One region of the Vibrio splendidus genome, then DNA from elsewhere that is predicted to be linked to it. Evidence: predicted binding sites of a transcription regulator. Region 1 holds the regulator's gene; each other region holds the start of a gene.

The links. Region 1 encodes CRP, which controls carbon source genes, mostly activating them, when cyclic AMP is high. Its sites were predicted from a motif close to TGTGANNNNNNTCACA; they were not measured.
Region 2: a site for CRP is predicted at 2,772-2,787, ahead of nagE (N-acetylglucosamine-specific PTS transporter subunit IIBC). Genes of this name have one in related genera too.
Region 3: a site for CRP is predicted at 2,223-2,238, ahead of OCU90_RS14685 (CTP synthase). Genes of this name have one in related genera too.
Region 4: a site for CRP is predicted at 2,167-2,182, ahead of OCU90_RS17620 (NupC/NupG family nucleoside CNT transporter). Genes of this name have one in related genera too.

Annotation. Positions count from the first base shown of each region.
Region 1 is NZ_AP025508.1:3,543,727-3,548,391, reverse strand. It holds gene astA (arginine N-succinyltransferase) at 1-29, shown strand, start outside; gene astD (succinylglutamate-semialdehyde dehydrogenase) at 69-1,526, shown strand; gene OCU90_RS15965 (DUF1338 domain-containing protein) at 1,739-2,530, shown strand; gene crp (cAMP-activated global transcriptional regulator CRP) at 2,714-3,346, opposite strand; gene OCU90_RS15955 (phosphoribulokinase) at 3,586-4,455, opposite strand; gene OCU90_RS15950 (YheU family protein) at 4,533-4,665, opposite strand, start outside.
Region 2 is NZ_AP025508.1:2,929,029-2,933,693, forward strand. It holds gene glnS (glutamine--tRNA ligase) at 1-789, opposite strand, end outside; gene nagE (N-acetylglucosamine-specific PTS transporter subunit IIBC) at 1,092-2,609, opposite strand; gene nagA (N-acetylglucosamine-6-phosphate deacetylase) at 3,127-4,263, shown strand; gene nagC (DNA-binding transcriptional regulator NagC) at 4,266-4,665, shown strand, end outside.
Region 3 is NZ_AP025508.1:3,317,822-3,322,486, reverse strand. It holds gene relA (GTP diphosphokinase) at 1-1,129, shown strand, start outside; gene mazG (nucleoside triphosphate pyrophosphohydrolase) at 1,375-2,190, shown strand; gene OCU90_RS14685 (CTP synthase) at 2,323-3,963, shown strand; gene eno (phosphopyruvate hydratase) at 4,045-4,665, shown strand, end outside.
Region 4 is NZ_AP025509.1:33,543-38,207, reverse strand. It holds gene OCU90_RS17625 (hypothetical protein) at 104-373, opposite strand; gene OCU90_RS17620 (NupC/NupG family nucleoside CNT transporter) at 691-1,899, opposite strand; gene OCU90_RS17615 (hypothetical protein) at 2,512-2,988, shown strand; gene OCU90_RS17610 (PTS sugar transporter subunit IIB) at 3,274-3,543, shown strand; gene OCU90_RS17605 (PTS ascorbate transporter subunit IIC) at 3,554-4,665, shown strand, end outside.

The DNA of each region.
Region 1 (4,665 bases):
GCGAATTCGTTCGCATGTTGGCTCAATAAGAGCGGCGATTATCTGTCGAAGATTTTAAGGATAGAAGTATGACTCAGTGGATAGCAGGACAGTGGGTGGCAGGTCAAGGCGACGCCATGACATCAGTAAGCCCATACAATAATGAAGTCGTGTGGCAAGGCGATAGTGCAACACCAGCACAGGTTGAATCTGCAGTAGCAGCGGCGCGTGACGCTTTCTTAGTTTGGAAAAAATTGAGCTTTGCAGAGCGTGAAGCGATCGTGTTGAACTTTGCTGAGAAGGTAAAAGAGAACAGCGAAGAAATTGCACAGATTATTGCAAAAGAGACGGGTAAACCGATTTGGGAAACTCGCACTGAAGCGGGTGCGATGGCGGGTAAAATCGCTATCTCTATTCGTGCTTACCACGAACGTACGGGTGAAGCTTCACGTGAAGCCGCAGGCAACCAAATCGTACTGCGTCATCGTCCATTAGGCGTTATGGCGGTATTTGGTCCTTACAACTTCCCTGGTCATCTGCCTAACGGTCATATTGTTCCGGCATTGCTATCGGGTAATACCGTGGTATTTAAGCCGTCAGAGCAGACACCTTGGACGGGTGAGTTTGCGATGAAACTGTGGCAAGAAGCAGGCCTTCCAGCTGGCGTGATTAACCTAGTGCAAGGCGCTAAAGAAACCGGTATCGCACTGGCTGATGCTAAAGGTCTTGATGGCGTGCTATTTACGGGCAGTGCTAATACCGGTCATATCCTTCACCGTCAGTTTGCTGGTCAACCGGGCAAAATGTTGGCGCTAGAGATGGGCGGCAACAACCCTATGGTGATCACTGACCAATTTGGTGATGCTGACGCGACGGTTTATACCATTATCCAGTCGGCCTTCATCAGTGCGGGCCAACGTTGTACATGTGCGCGTCGCTTGTATGTGCCTGTTGGAGAGAAGGGCGATCAACTGCTGGATAAGCTCGTTGCTGCGACCTTGAAGATTCGTGTCGATCAGCCATTCGCTGAGCCAGCACCCTTCATGGGACCACAGATCTCTGAAGCTGCGGCTAAGTTTATTCTGGACGCGCAAGCGAATCTGCAATCGTTAGGCGGTGTCAGCCTAGTCGAAGCAAAAGCGGGTCAAGCGGCGTTTGTTTCTCCGGGTATTATCGATGCAACCAACATTGCTGAACTGCCAGATGAAGAGTATTTCGGTCCATTACTGCAAGTGGTTCGTTATCAGTCACTAGAGCAAGCGGTTGAACTGGCTAATGACACACGTTTTGGTTTGTCTGCAGGCTTAGTTTCAACAGACGATTCAGAGTGGGAATACTTCGTTGACCATATCCGAGCGGGCATTGTTAACCGTAACCGCCAGCTAACAGGCGCAAGTGGTGATGCACCATTTGGTGGTCCTGGTGCTTCAGGTAACCTACGTCCAAGTGCGTACTATGCAGCTGACTACTGTGCTTACCCTATGGCTTCAATGGAAGGTGGTGAGACTCAACTGCCAGCTACGTTTAGCCCGGGTATTGAGCTTTAATTTAGGCTAATGAGTCTTTGGCTCATGCGTTAAGCTTGAAATAGGGAAGTGGTGTTATCGCTTCCCTTTTCCATCACGTCCGACACCTAGATTGGGCGGTCGATAATAATAGAACAAGTATGTCACAGGCTGATGGCTGCTGACTCTGTGTCCAGCCTCTCCCTCTCTAATCCAAATTACTAGCTTGCTAGAACCTCTGACAAGGAGTCACCATGACGCCCGATCTACTCTTTAAATCACTATGGGACGATTACATTCACAGGCTTTGCCCATCGGCTGAGAAAGTTCATCATCTGCTGAAAGAAGACGAAGCCCTGATTAATGATCATATTGCACTGCGAACTTTCAATGTTGCACCACTGGGCATTGAAACACTGGCTAAGCCTTTCCTTGAATTAGGCTACAAGGCTTGTGGCGACTACTTGTTTGAGAGCAAGAAGTTAGTGGCTAAGCACTACGAGCACCCAGACCCAAACCAACCGAAGGTGTTCATTAGTGAGTTGAAGGTAGAAGAGTGTTCAAGTGACTTACAACAGATCGTTGCGAAGTTGGTTGAGCAAGTAGACGCAAGTAAACTTCAAGGTCATGAGTTCTTGTTTGGTGGTCGCCTTTGGGATCTGAGCTTCGCGGATTTCCAAGTTCTAGCAAAAGAGAGTGAATACGCGTCTTGGCTAGCGGCTCATGGTTACGGTGCAAACCACTTTACGGTGAGTGTGAACCAGCTTAATGAGTTCGATGAAGTACAGACTGTGAATGACTATTTGAGTGATTCAGGTTTCACTATCAATGCATCTGGCGGTCAGGTTAAAGGCTCTCCAGAGGTCTTATTAGAGCAATCATCTACAATGGCAGACAAAGTCCCAGTTTCATTTGTTGAAGGCAACGAGGTGATTCCTGGTGGCTTCTACGAGTTCGCTAAGCGTTATGCGATGGCGAATGGTGAGCTTTATACAGGATTTGTTGCAGCATCGGCTGACAAGATCTTTGAGAGCACCAACGGTTAAAGAAAGATATGAGCACGGGCTTTACCCTAAAGATGCGAGTACGCTTCGCTTCGAGGAAGTTTACAAATAGGATTCAGTGAGTTCTTCTCGTATCTCGCATCTGCTCTCTAGATCTTTAGAAAACAAAAAAGCCACCAAATTTGCATTTGGTGGCTTTCAAATTTTTGGCTCAGTTAATCGAGATTAACGAGTGCCGTATACCACGATAGTTTTACCGTGTGCAGAAATTAGGTTCTGCTCTTCTAGCATCTTCAAGATACGACCTACTGTCTCACGAGAACAACCAACGATCTGGCCAATCTCTTGACGAGTGATCTTGATTTGCATGCCGTCAGGGTGAGTCATTGCATCTGGCTGTTTCGCTAGGTTAAGTAGCGTTTGAGCGATACGACCTGTTACGTCAAGGAACGCTAAGTCACCAACCTTTTGGCTAGTTACTTGTAGACGATTTGCCATTTGCGCTGAAAGGCGCATTAGGATATCTGGGTTCACTTGGATAAGTTGACGGAATTTCTTGAAAGAAATTTCAGCTACTTCACAAGGAGATTTTGCACGAACCCATGCAGTACGCTCTTGGTCTTCTTCGAAGAGGCCAAGTTCACCAATGAAGTCACCTTGGTTTAGGTAAGAAAGAATCATTTCCTTACCTTCTTCGTCTTTGATAAGAACTGCCACAGAACCTTTAACGATGTAGTACAAGGTTTCTGCCTTTTCACCAGCATGAATCAAAGTACTTTTTGAAGGGTACTTATGAATATGACAGTGTGAAAGGAACCACTCTAATGTTGGATCGGTTTGGGGTTTACCTAGAACCATAATATCTTACTTCCTCTGCAGGGTATGCTTGCCGCTTTCCGTATTTTAGCTAAGCCTGGATTGACTTGTAGGATAAGAGCACTCGTTGAGCGCTGCAAGCTATCTTGTGTTTCGTTTAAGAATAGTATCCTTTTTCAGGTACTATTTCTTGATTTTAATCGTGACCAAGCTACGATTTTTTACGCAAAATTGTGCACATGATCACGGTATGAAAAGTAATCAACCAGAATGGCGTATTGTTAACCTATTTTTCCGGTTTCGATGAGCTGTTGTAGGATGGGCCGTACAATGAGCTCCATAGCAAAACTCATCTTGCCGCCTGGCACTACAAGCGTGTTGTGGCGTGACATAAATGAGCCATCTATCATAGCCAGAAGGTAGGGGAAATCTACGTTTTTGATGCCACGCAAACGTATAACCACGAAGCTTTCGTCTAAACTTGGAATCCCTTTAGCGTTCAGTGGATTCGATGTATCTACGGTTGGGACACGCTGAAAGTTGATATGAGTGCGCGAAAACTGCGGGGTAATGTAGTTAAGATAATCATCCATTGAGCGAACAATAGAATCCATTACTGCTTCGCGTGAGTGCCCACGATCGCGTGTGTCACGAACGAATTTTTGGATCCACTCAAGGTTGACGATTGGCACCATGCCGATCAGCAAGTCGACGTGCTGTGAGACATTGATGTCGCCATCTACCACGCCACCATGAAGACCTTCGTAGAACATCACATCGGAATTTTCTGGGATCTCTTGCCATGGCGTAAAGGTGCCCGGCATTTGATTGTAAGGCACGGCTTCATCGAAGGTATGTAGGTAACTACGGACTTTACCCGTGCCTTCATTACCGTATTGACGGAAGAACTCTTCTAATGCGCCAAAATCATTGGCTTGTGGACCAAAGTAGCTGATGTGCTTACCTTGCTCGCGAGCCTTACGGATCTCGACATCCATCTCTGGTCGAGTGAAGCGATGGAAACTATCCCCTTCAACCCAAGCGGCCTTCACGTCCATCATATTGAACATTTTTCGGAAGGCTTCTGAGGTAGTGGTGGTGCCGGCTCCTGATGAACCCGTCACCGCAATAATTGGATGTTTAGCGGACATGACAACCCTTGTCTTTTGAGTAACTTACTTGTTAGCAATCGTTTACCACTATAACACGGCTCCTTTATGAGCGCAGCCTAGAAGCGTTTTGTGACTTGAATATCAACGGTTTCATGCAGCTCAGAAAACACGATGCTGACTTCCTTTGAGGCTAATTGATGTTTCACTTGATCAATCTTGTTTTGCAGTGAAACCTCTACGTCGCCGTAG
Region 2 (4,665 bases), 610 kb from region 1:
ATTCAGACGGCTAAACTCGTACTGACGAGGTTGGCAATCAATCGTGATGTTGTCTAGAACCCAGTCATACAAACGACGGTTATCTTGGAATTCAAGCGTACAGATAGAGTGCGTAATGCCCTCGAGCGCATCAGAGATACAGTGAGTGAAGTCGTACATTGGGTAAATGCACCACTTGTCAGCAGTCTGATGATGGTGAGCAAAACGAACACGGTAGATAACTGGATCACGCATAACCATGAATGAAGAGCTCATGTCGATCTTAGCACGTAAACATGCTTTGCCTTCTTCGAAGCCACCGTCACGCATTTTTTCAAACAACGCTAGGTTTTCTTCAGGGCTGCGATCACGATATGGGCTCGCTTTACCTGGCTCTTTTAACGTGCCACGGTATTCACGGATCTGCTCAGGACTTAGCTCGTCAACATACGCTAAGCCTTTATTAATTAATTCCACAGCATAAGCGTAAAGCGTATCGAAGTAGTTTGATGAGTAACAAATATCACCCGACCATTCGAAGCCTAACCAGCTTACATCATTCTTAATTGACTCAACGTATTCAACGTCTTCTTTTTCAGGGTTTGTATCATCGAAACGAAGATTACATTGTCCCTGGTAGTCCTGAGCAATACCAAAGTTCAAGCAAATAGATTTAGCGTGACCAATGTGCAGGTAGCCATTTGGCTCCGGCGGGAAACGAGTATGCACGCTACTGTGTGTACCATCCGCTAAATCTTTATCGATAATTTGGCGAATGAAATTCGATGGACGAGCCTCAGCTTCACTCATCTATAGCACCTCTATGTATTTAGTATTGTCAGAGAAAGTTATCTTTCATATCCGAGACAAAGGCCGCTTTTGCTGCCAGTCAAAGATAGAAAGATCATTGTTGCTAATCATCCACAATTCTTCGCCTTTGCACAATAAGAACCATCAGTTAATTGTGATTATTTCCGCTATTCGATGAAGAATAGAACGAACCTTGCTCACTGGCTGTAAATGACAAGTACAAAAAAGCCTCCCGTGTGGGAGGCTTTCAATTTGAAACTTACTTAAGAGCCGTTGTTACGTCTTAATAAGTACTTCCTTTACTATGGAAGTTTTACATCAGATAGGTCTTCACCTGCACCGATAGCTTTCATTTCGCCAGCGACGATTTCAGCTAGTGGGCCTAGGATAACCTGTAGGTTGTTCTCACCTAGTTTAACCACACCTTTAGCGCCAAGTTTCTTAAGAACAACTTCATCAGCGATAGAGCGGTCTTTAAGAGTTAGACGTAGACGAGTGATACAAGCATCGATTGAAGTCAGGTTTTCGTGACCACCTAGAGCTTTCAGGTATTGACGAGCAACGTCACCTTTTGGCGCGTCACCAGCAGGAGCTGCTGCAGCTTCGTCATCATCTTCACGACCTGGCGATTTCAAGTTGAAAGCGCGGATTGCGAAAGAGAAAGTGAAGAAGTATAGAGCACCGAATGCTAAGCCAATCAATAGTAGAGTGAATGGTTTAGTTGCTAGACCCCAGTTCAGTACGAAGTCGATTAGACCAGCAGAGAAACCGAAACCGTGCAGAGTACCAAACATATTTGCCACTACTAGAGACAGACCTGTAAATACCGCGTGCATTGCGTATAGAGCAGGAGCTAGGAATACGAACATGAATTCTAGCGGCTCTGTGATACCTGTTAGGAATGAACAGAATGCAACTGAGAACAATGCGCCACCAACTTGGCTACGTTTTTCAGCAGGAGCAGCGAGGTACATTGCAAGTGCAGCACCTGGTAGACCGAACATCATTACTGGGAAGAAACCGTTCATGAATACGCCAGCGCCTTTATCGCCACCGAAGAAACGGTGTAGGTCGCCAGATTTAACTGTTTCAGTCACTTCTTTAACAACAGTAGTAATCTCTGGAGTTACTGAGTTAGCGAATGTGAATGTGTGCTCTTGACCAACAACTAGAGTTTTAGCCAGTGCAGGGTCAACACAAAGTTGAGTGATGTTAGCGAATGCGCCTTGACCAGCAACAACGATTTCTTGACATGTACCCATACCGAACCAGAAGTATGAGTTCAATACGTGGTGTAGACCTACAGGGATTAGTGCACGGTTAAGAGTACCGTAAACGAATTGGCCAACAGCACCAGACGTTGATACCGCGTGAGCTAGTGCATCTAGACCAGATTGAATACCAGGCCAAACCACACCAGACACAGCACCTGCAACAAGTGCAAATAGACCGGCCATGATAGGTACTAAACGTTTACCCGCGAAGAAAGCCAGCCACTCAGGAAGGCGTGTTGCATGGAAAGCGTTGTAAGAGTGACCTGCGATGATACCTGCGAAGATACCGCCGAAGAATGACATGTTAACGTCTGCGTTAATTGTCGTTGCTGTTGCTGTTAGTACGAAGTAAGCAACTGCACCAGCAAGACCCGCTGCGCCGTTACCGTCTTTAGAAAGACCAATCGCGATACCTAGACCAAATAGCAATGGTAGGTTACCGAAGATAGCACCACCAGCTTCTGCCATGAATGGAATATCAAGTAGATCGCCTTGACCTAAACGTAAAAGAAGCGCCGCAATCGGAAGCGTTGCGATTGGTAGCATTAACGCCTTACCAAGCTTCTGTGCATATCCTAGAATATTCACCAGTTGTTTCCCCCTATAGGATTTTTTAGAATTCGTTTGAGAAACTTATTTTAGTCGCTCAATTTAGTCCTATTCAGTGTATTCAATTAATTTTGCTCCGCAAATTAAAACCTTACCATTTGTGATCGTAATCACCAGTTTTTACCAAATCCAGAGGTTTTTGCTAGCGAGATCATAAAACTTATTTTATCATTCAAAAAAATGAACGTTTATAGATAAAATCTAAACCTAACCATTAGGTAAAATGATGGTATCCCTGGGTTTACGCTGTCCAATAAATAATCATTAAAAGTGAACCTAAATGTATATTAATAATCAATTGTTCATTTATTTTTCAACAACTTAAATCGCTTCCCATTTTGAAGCCGTTTGCCCATAAAAGATAAATCGTTACGTAAATGATGCTCGCAAACTAAGTCCACATTTAGGTAACGAACAAATTTTAAAGATCTCACGAAATAAGGATTAGCTGACTATGTACGCGCTAAGTAACTGTAAAATTTACACTGGTAGTGATGTTCTAACCGATCATGCTGTTGTAATCGAAAACGAACTGATCAAAAAAGTCTGTCCTATCTCTGAATTACCAGAAGGAATCGAAGTTCGCGACCTAAACGGAGCAAACCTAAGCCCAGGCTTCATTGACCTACAATTGAATGGTTGTGGCGGTGTAATGCTTAACGATGAGATCACTGCAGACACAATGCAGATCATGCACAAAGCAAACCTTAAATCTGGCTGTACTAGCTTCCTGCCAACGCTAATCACTTCTTCTGACGAAGACATGCACGCGGTTATTACCGCAGCTCGTGAATATCACAACCAATACCAAAACCAATCTCTTGGCCTACACCTTGAAGGTCCGTATTTAAACGTTGCGAAAAAAGGCATTCACAGCGTCGATCACATTCGTAAATCAGACAGCGAAATGATTGAGCTTATCTGTGAGAACAATGACCTTGTTGCAAAAGTAACATTGGCTCCAGAACTCAACGACCCAGAACACATTGAGCGTCTGCGCAAAGCTGGTGTGGTTGTTTCGATTGGTCACACGAATGCAACGTACGCAGAAGCGCGTCAAGGTTTCGAATCAGGTATCACTTTTGCCACTCATCTATTCAATGCAATGACTCCTATGGTTGGTCGTGAGCCTGGCGTTGTTGGCGCGATTTACGATACACCTGAGGTTTATGCTGGCATTATTGCCGATGGCTTCCACGTTGATTACGCAAACATCAGAATTGCGCATAAAATCAAGGGAGAAAAGTTGGTATTAGTGACGGATGCCACAGCTCCTGCAGGTGCTGACATGGAATACTTTATTTTTGTCGGTAAGAAAGTATATTACCGTGATGGTAAGTGTGTTGATGAAAACGGCACACTGGGCGGCTCAGCTCTGACTATGATTGAAGCAGTTCAGAATACAGTTGAGCACGCCGGTATCGCTTTAGACGAAGCTCTTCGCATGGCTACGCTATACCCAGCTACGGCTATCGGTGTAGAAAGCAAGCTAGGTCGAATCAAAAAAGGCATGGTTGCAAACCTAGCTGTATTTGACCGAGACTTTAACGTTAAAGCGACTGTTGTTAACGGACAATACGAGCACAATTAAGTATGAATGGCGGACAAATAGGTAACGTAGACTTAGTTAAACAACTAAACAGTGCGGCGGTATACCGACTAATAGACCAACAAGGGCCTATCAGTCGTATACAAGTGGCTGATGTAAGTCAACTCGCACCGGCAAGTGTTACAAAAATTACCCGCCAACTTTTAGAGCGCGGCCTAATTAAAGAGGTTGCGCAGCAAGCGTCTACTGGCGGTAGACGCGCTATCTCCCTAACCACAGAAGTAGAGCCTTTTCACTCTGTCGCTGTGCGCTTGGGTCGAGACTACATTCAAATAAGCCTGCATGACCTTGGCGGTCGTGAGCTGGCTTTCCAACAGCAAGACCTGAATTACTCAGACCAATCAGACCTCACCCAAGGCTTGGTCAATAACTTGAAGGCTTTCA
Region 3 (4,665 bases), 230 kb from region 1:
TGGCTACGATGAGAAAATCACCTGGCTTCGTAAGCTTATCGACTGGCAAGAAGAGATGTCGGATTCTGGTGAAATGCTGGATGAAGTGCGTAGCCAAGTCTTTGATGACCGTGTTTATGCCTTTACACCTCGTGGTGATGTGGTCGATTTACCAATGGGTGCAACACCGCTGGATTTTGCTTACCACATCCACTCGATGGTTGGACACCGTTGTATCGGTGCCAAAGTAGCAGGTCGAATCGTCCCGTTTACTCATAAGCTGGCGATGGGCGATCAAGTTGAGATCATCACTCAAAAAGAACCGAACCCATCACGTGATTGGTTAAACCCGACCACAGGCTTTGTTCACTCGAGTCGAGCTCGTGCAAAAATTAACGCCTGGTTCCGTGCTCAGAGTTGTGAGAAAAACCTTGAAGCCGGACGAGATATTCTAGAAGTCGAGCTAGGCAGAGTCGGAGCGACGCTGAAAGATGCCGAGCAATACGCGCTGAAACGATTCAACGTCAATACTCCAGATGAACTATATGCGGGTATTGGTAGCGGCGATATGCGTATCAACCAAGTCGTTAATCACATCAATGCTTTGGTCAACAAGCCGACAGCGGAAGAAGAAGATAAAAAAGCGCTCGAAAAGTTGCTTGAGTCTGACAATAAGCCCGCTCATCAGAGTCGTCCGAAAAAGGATGCCGTCGTCGTTGAAGGTGTCGATAACCTAATGACGCACTTAGCTCGTTGTTGCCAGCCAATCCCAGGCGATGTGATCAAAGGTTACATAACTCAAGGTCGCGGTATTTCAGTGCACCGTAGCGATTGCGAACAGTTAAGTGAACTTAACCTACATGCACCCGAACGTATCATCGATACTGTGTGGGGCGATGGTTTTGTCGGCTCGTATATCTTAACACTGCGTGTAGAGGCCCTAGAGCGCACAGGCTTGTTGAAAGACATAACATCCCTGTTCTTGAATGAAAAAGTCAGTGTGACGACAATGAAGAGCCGTATTGACTATAAACGTCAACTGTCGGTGATGGATTTTGATTTGGAAGTGACCAATATTGAAATATTGAGTCGTGTGACAAGTCGAGTAGAGCAAATCAAAGATGTCATGAGTGTAAAACGCCTCGGCTAACTTTCACGTTGCATTAGTCACTTTTACTGCGTTAACTGCGCTTTCTTGTTCCATCACATAGGCGAGCTATGCTCAGGAATCGCGAAAGCTTGTTGCCTTGTTAAAGTAACAACTGCTTAGTGAAAGATGCGTAATTTAGAGAATTAGACAGTATCAACAAAGGTGAGTGGTTTTGGCTGCTCACCTTTTTTAGTTCTAGTGAAGTTTTAAATCTAAAATCAAAGACAGTGAATAGGAAGAAAACGATGAATCACCCGATTGAACAACTTGAACAGATTATGGCTAAGCTGCGCGATCCTGAAGGTGGCTGTCCTTGGGATTTGAAACAAAATTTTGAAACAATTGTGCCTCATACTATCGAAGAGACGTATGAAGTGGTGGACGCGATTCACAACAAAGACTGGCCAAATCTACAAGAAGAGTTGGGCGACCTGCTGTTTCAGGTGATCTTCTACAGCCAACTGGCGAAAGAGCAGGGCCTGTTTGAGTTCTCTGATGTGGTCGACGGTATCAATGAGAAGCTAACGCGCCGCCATCCGCATGTGTTCTCTGATACTGAGTTTGCCAGTGATGAAGAAATTAATGCCAACTGGGAAGCTGAAAAAGCCAAAGAAAAAGCACAGGCAGGCAAAACTCAAGAAAGTATTCTAGACTCAATACCAAACTCTCTACCTGCACTTTCGCGTGCTACAAAGATTCAAAAGCAAGTCGCGAAATTTGGCTTTGATTGGGACTCTATCGGCCCGGTTGCAGATAAGGTTTTAGAGGAAGTTGATGAGGTGCTAGAAGAAGCACTTCAAGTAACGCCAAACGAAGATTTAGTTGAAGAAGAACTGGGTGACTTGTTGTTTGCTACCGTTAATTTAGTGCGACATTTGGGTAAAAATCCAGAAACGGCTCTCAATAAAGCCAATCTGAAATTTTCACGCCGCTTTAAAGGTGTGGAACAAAAAGTTCGTCAGCAAGATAAAATTTTGACCGACTTTTCTCTACAACAGCTTGATTCCATGTGGGATGAAGTCAAAGTGGCGGAGAAAAGATCATCAAAGCTTTTATCATGAATTGATTTGAAGCAAAAAATAAAAAATTGCAGTGTGATAGATTTCACGTTGTGGCGATAAGGGGCTTCTGGTATATTTTCATCCCGTCCAGAAGTAATCCATTTCCCTCATTCAACCAATTTCAGGTTAAACATGACGACAAATTACATTTTTGTTACTGGCGGGGTTGTATCCTCTCTAGGTAAAGGTATTGCAGCAGCATCTCTTGCGGCTATTTTAGAAGCTCGTGGTCTTAAAGTGACTATGATGAAGCTTGACCCTTACATCAACGTTGATCCAGGCACTATGAGCCCGACTCAGCACGGTGAAGTGTTCGTTACGGAAGATGGCGCTGAAACTGACCTTGACCTTGGTCACTATGAGCGATTCATTCGCACCAAGATGACTAAGCGTAACAACTTCACAGCAGGTCGTGTTTATGCTGACGTTCTACGTAATGAACGTCGTGGTGACTACCTAGGTGCAACAATCCAGGTTATTCCTCACATTACTAACTCTATCAAAGAACGCGTAATCTCTGGTGCTAAAGGCCACGATATCGCGCTTGTTGAAGTTGGTGGTACTGTAGGTGATATCGAATCTCTACCATTCATGGAAGCGATTCGTCAGCTAGCAGTAGAACTAGGCCGTGAACGCGCAATGTTCATGCACCTTACTCTAGTGCCATACCTAGCAGCTGCGGGTGAAGTGAAAACTAAGCCAACGCAACACTCTGTAAAAGAGCTACTGTCTATCGGTATTCAACCTGACATCCTAGTTTGTCGTTCAGATCGTGTTATCCCAGCAAACGAACGTAAGAAAATTGCTCTTTTCTGTAATGTACAAGAAAAAGCCGTTATCTCTATGAAAGACGTAGATTCAATCTACAAGATCCCACAATTAATCCGTGCTCAAGGCATTGATGATCTTGTATGTACGCGTTTCGGTATCAATGCACCAGAAGCTGATCTGTCTGAGTGGGAACAAGTAATTTACGAAGAAGCTAACCCAACGGGTGAAGTGACGATTGGTATGGTTGGTAAGTACATTGAACTGCCTGACGCATACAAATCAGTAAATGAAGCGCTGAAACACGCAGGCTTGAAAAATCGCCTAAGTGTCACAATTAAATATGTAGATTCACAAGATGTTGAGTCTAAAGGCACTGAAGTTCTACAAGGCCTAGATGCAATCCTAGTTCCTGGTGGCTTTGGCGATCGTGGTGTGGAAGGTAAGATCCTTGCTGCACAATACGCTCGTGAAAACAAAGTACCTTACTTAGGTATCTGTCTAGGTATGCAAGTTGCTCTTATTGAGTACGCTCGTAACGTTGCGAAAATGGAAGGGGCACACTCTTCTGAATTCTGCAAAGAAACTAAATACCCTGTTGTTGGCCTAATCACTGAGTGGATTGACGGCGAAGGTAAAGTTGAAGAGCGTACTGAAAAATCTGACCTAGGCGGCACAATGCGTCTTGGTTCACAGCTTTGTCACCTAGCGAAAGGGACGAAAGCTTACGAATTATACGGTAGCGCGACGATCCATGAACGTCACCGTCACCGTTACGAAGTGAACAACAATCTTCGTCCACAAATCGAAAAAGCGGGCCTAAAAGTATCGGGTCTATCTGCGGACAAGAAACTGGTTGAAGTTATTGAGAACCCGAACCACCCATGGTTCGTTGCTGCTCAGTTCCACCCAGAGTTCACTTCAACACCTCGCGATGGTCACCCATTGTTTGCAGGTTTCGTTAAAGCGGCTGGTGAATTCCAGCGCGGCGAATTAGAAAAGTAAAAAGGAATCCAGGTAGCTGCGTAAGTTGTGCTGCTACCTTTAAATTTGACATTTATATATTCAACGAGAAGGAAACATTCAATGTCTAAGATCGTTAAAGTTCTAGGTCGTGAAATCATCGATTCACGTGGTAACCCAACTGTAGAAGCTGAAGTACACCTAGAAGGCGGTTTCGTAGGTATGGCTGCTGCTCCATCTGGCGCATCTACTGGTTCTCGCGAAGCTCTTGAGCTACGTGACGGCGACAAATCACGTTTCCTAGGTAAAGGTGTTCTTAAAGCAATTGAAGCTGTAAACGGCCCAATCGCTGACGCTCTAGTTGGTAAAGATGCTAAAGCACAAGCTGACGTTGACCAAGTTATGCTTGATCTAGACGGTACTGAGAACAAGTCTAAGTTTGGCGCTAACGCTATCCTTGCTGTTTCTCTAGCTAACGCAAAAGCGGCTGCTGCTGCTAAAGGCATGCCTCTATACGAGCACATTGCTGAGCTAAACGGCACTGCTGGTCAGTTCTCTATGCCTCTACCTATGATGAACATCATCAACGGTGGCGAGCACGCTGATAACAACGTTGACATCCAAGAGTTCATGATCCAACCAGTTGGCGCTAAAACTCTTAAAGAAGGTCTGCGTATCGGCGCTGAAGTATTCCACAACCTAGCTAAAGTTCTTAAGTCTAAAGGCTACAGCACTGCAGTTGGT
Region 4 (4,665 bases), on a different replicon from region 1:
CTGTAAGAATGGAGACAAGATAACGAGCTGGAGGTTAAGGGAGGGTTAAGGCGAACGTTAACCCTAAAAGAAAATGCAAAAAGTGAACGTTTAAACTTCTGTTTTATGCTTCTGACTTGCTAGAAAAGAGCCCACCGATCTTATAACCAATCGCATAGCAAACCACTGCAATGGTCACAAACACCAATGCCGAGAAGAAATGCCCCACCGATGCGGCTACACCAGTGCCCCATACGATGCTGAAGACTAAACCGTGGTAAGCCTCTTGCGGCCACTGAGAGATAGGGAACTGAGTACCACCAGCAATAAGATAAACCATCGCAAACAAGCCGATAAAGGCAGTGATAAGACCGATGAGAACGCGCATGTTCATGGGGAGACCTTTGATTTATTGGACTTGGTTGCCATTATTCTTAGTCGAAAGCGGATGTGCTTAGTCGAAACCGAACGATATTAATCGCAACCTGATGATATTCAAGTATATCGGATAAAACAGGCTTGCTCTATTACTCTTCCGAGTGAGCCTTATACACGACAGAGTAATGAAAATGGTGGTTTGAATCTGAATCAACCTAACCAGCAGGCACAAAAAAGCGGATACCCTTCTTACGTAAACTCCGTAAGTAAGATACCCGCTTTTACTAAATTTAAGCGCTTGTATTGAATCTAGCTACTTTAACTTAATCTAGCTTAAAGCAGGATGAAGATACCCGCTAAACATGCACTCATTAGGTTTGCTAACGTACCAGCCGCTACCGCTTTCAAACCTAAGTTTGCCACTTCTGCACGACGCTCTGGTGCCATAACACCAATCGAACCTAATTGAATCGCGATAGAACCAATGTTGGCAAAACCACATAGAGCAAAAGTCACAATCACTTGGCTATGTTCAGACAGCAGAGCTTTGTTCTCAACGAAGTCGATGAAAGCAACAAACTCGTTCATTACGATCTTCTGACCGATGTAAGAACCCGCCATTAATACTTCATCACTCGGGATACCAATTAACCATGCAAGAGGCGAGAATAGGTAACCGAAGATAGCTTGCAGGGTAATGCCCGCAAAACCGAACATTTCGCCTAGACTTTCTAAACCTGTGTTGACCATTGCAATCACACTCACGAATGCAACCAACATAGTGCCGACAGCGACCGCTACCTTCATACCGTTCATTGCGCCACTTGCTAATGCATCGATCACGTTGCTTTGGTCAGCTTTATCTAGCTCAATGTGGTCGTAGTCACTCGGAGTACTACGCTCAGGAACAATGATCTTCGCCATCAATAGGCTGCCCGGAGCCGCCATGAAGCTTGCTGCAATAAGGTATTTAAGCTCAACACCTAATCCAGCATAGCCACCCAGCACACTGCCGGCCACTGACGCCATGCCGCCCGCCATTACAGCAAACAGTTCAGAACGAGTCATAGACTTTAAAAAGGGACGAATAAGAAGAGGAGACTCACCCTGAGAAAGGAAGATATTACCCGTTGCAACTAGAGATTCAGCTTTACTGGTGCCCAGCAGTTTTTGCACCGCTCCACCAAGAACTTGAATCACTTTCTGCATAACGCCTAAATAATAGAGCGCAGAGATCAAAGCACTGAAGAAGATAATGATTGGAAGTACGCGAATCGCGAAAATGAAACCTTCAGTAGCCAGATCACCAAATAGGAAAGCGATACCAACGTCTGCAAAACCAAGCAAGCTCGAAACGCCATTGCTTAGGCTTGTTAACGCCAGTTGTCCCCAAGGGAAATACAACACCAAAGCAGCGAAGCCGATTTGAAGTAATAGTGCACGAGAGACCGTTTTCCAATTAATAGAAGAGCGACTCTCAGATAGCAGACATGCGCAAGCAATCAGCGCAATAACACCGACAAAACCAAATAGAATATTCATAATGTGTCCTAGTAATCCTTAAAGAGTGAACATGAGCCAAACGAATGACATCAAAGGAATAGGACAAAGAACCGCAAGCAAAACGCTACGCGATGAAGGAGCTAACAACGTTAGCGACTGTAACAACGAGTTGTTCATGTAAAAATCACCTTATACAAGCAGTGGAACGTAGCTGGTCCGGTCCGTGGGGTCATTCACATATCCATGTGACGGCTTGTATTGGCTAAGCACCGGCTTAAAACCGGAAAAGAAGTATAAACAGTTAAGTGAGACTTTCATCACATTTTTTGACGCAAACGATCGCGCGGTCAAGGATTAAACAAAACGCTGTGTTTATCGTCATTTGTGTGCATAAAAACTGTAAACAACCTGTATGAAGTTGAATTTGTAATGTTAAGCCTTTAAACGTATGAGCGTAATCACTCGGTTAATTCTGTGTGATTCTTACTACTTTTCTGTGCTCTGCCTCATTTCCCGATACTTCAAGATTCATCTTAAGTTTAGATGCGTATATACTTTGTATGATCTCACCAAATAATTATCTATAAAATACTAATAGAGCTGATTAGATATAACAGCCATCGAGACTAAGAGAGGAAACACTTGAAGAAAATGGAAGCTCCGCACGACATGAACAATGGAGCTAAATTCAAAACAAATAGACATGGCTATGTGACAGTAGTTGAATATTATAATACCTATACTGTTATTGTCGCGTTTGAAAACACCGGAAATATCCGCGCTATTAGTGCGGCGAAATTACGTACAGGTCAGTTAACTGATCGCTCTGTCGCACCTGAATCAATTATGATTGGTGAAAAGGTTGAATCCGTTAAACATGGAATATTGACCATTACCCAAGTTGAATCTGAAAATATTGTGGTACTAACCAATACTAATAACGAAGAAATTCGAATGTTATTGCCCGCTGTACAAAAAATGAAAGATAAGGTCGAAGATGTTGAGAATGATAAAACTGAGGCTCCAAAGCCAACCTCTCTTAGTCAATTAACAAAAAGAAATAAAAAGACCAAAGACGTCAATAGTATGCTTAAGAAAATGCTTACCGATTACGGTCGATACGATTAGTTATCTATTTTATTTCACAAATCCTCTAAATATTTGTCTTCCGAAAAATAAATACATTTACTCCTGCCTTTCTCAATTAGATACGTTGCATATTCGAGTGAAAAGTTAAATTTGATCAAAGTCTCACTCTGGATCTTTAACACAAATTAACGAGATCTCCATCACAATCTCATTTTAGCTTTGTGATGGAGATCTTATTGAAATCTGAACATTTCCATTATTATGCTCTCACACAATAAGAGAACGCAGTTTCTCAACCCCTAAAATCCAATTGAGACAAATATTATGAAAAAGATTCTTGTAGTTTGCGGTAACGGCCTTGGTACTTCACTAATGATGGAAATGGCAGTGAAAGAAGTGGCTAAAAAAATCGGTTTCGAAGCAGAAATTGATCACGAAGATCTATCTTCTGCAGCATCAAGCAATGCGGATATTTGGGTCGCGGCAATAGACATTGCTAACCAACTGAAAGACGGTGGAAAAGAGAACATCATCAGCCTTAAAAATATTTTTGACAAAGCATCAATCGAAGAACAACTAAAAACTTTCATGTAAGGTCAAAATTATGCAAAACTTTTTCGAATTCATGCTCGGCTTATTAAAAGAGCCAGCAATCATGGTAGGCTTAATTGCTTTCATTGGCCTTGTTGCACAAAAAGCTGATATTTCTACTATTCTAAAAGGCACAATTAAAACCGTAATGGGTTTCCTAATTTTAGGTTTTGGTGCTGGCGCTCTTGTTGGCGCACTAAATAACTTCTCAGTTGTATTTACTGAAGCATTCGGCGTAAGTGGTGTTATTCCAAATAACGAAGCAATTGTTGCATTAGCACAAGAAGCATTCGGTTATGAAATGGCTCTAATTATGTTCTTCGCATTCGTTGTGAATATTTTATTGGCTCGCATTACTCCTTTAAAATATATTTTCTTAACGGGTCACCACACAATGTTCATGTCTATGCTAGTAGCAGTAATTCTGTCTACAGCAAACATTGAAGGCACAGCTCTAGTCGCAATCGGCTCTATCATTGTGGGTACATTAATGGTTGTGATGCCAGCACTAGGCCAAAGGTACACTGAAAAAGTAATGGGTACTGATCAACTGGCTATCGGTCACTTCTCGACACTGTCTTACATTGTGTCTGGCTTCATTGGTAGCAAATTCGGTGACACATCAAAATCAACAGAAGACATCCAAGTTCCTAAAAGCTTAATGTTCCTGCGTGATACGCCAGTAGCCGTAGCAACAACAATGGCAATCTTCTTCATGCTTGCGTCTATTATTGCGGGCGGCGAGTTTGTAGAAACAGTATCAAGCGGTCAAAACTGGGTTGTGTTTACCTTCATGCAATCTCTAATCTTTGCAGGTGGTGTTTACATCGTATTGCAAGGTGTGAAGATGCTAATTGCTGAAATCGTTCCTGCATTTAAAGGTATTTCTGACAAGCTAGTTCCGGGAGCAAAACCTGCTCTAGATTGCCCAATGGTATTCCCTGTAGCACCAAACGCGGTACTTATCGGTTTCCTTTGTTCTTTCGCTGCTGGTCTACTAGCAATGGCAGTACAAGGTGCACTTGGTTGGACAATCATTGTAGCGGGCGTGGTACCTCACTTCTTCGTTGGTGGCGCAGCTGGCGTTTACGGTAACGCAACAGGCGGTTTACGCGGTGCAATCTT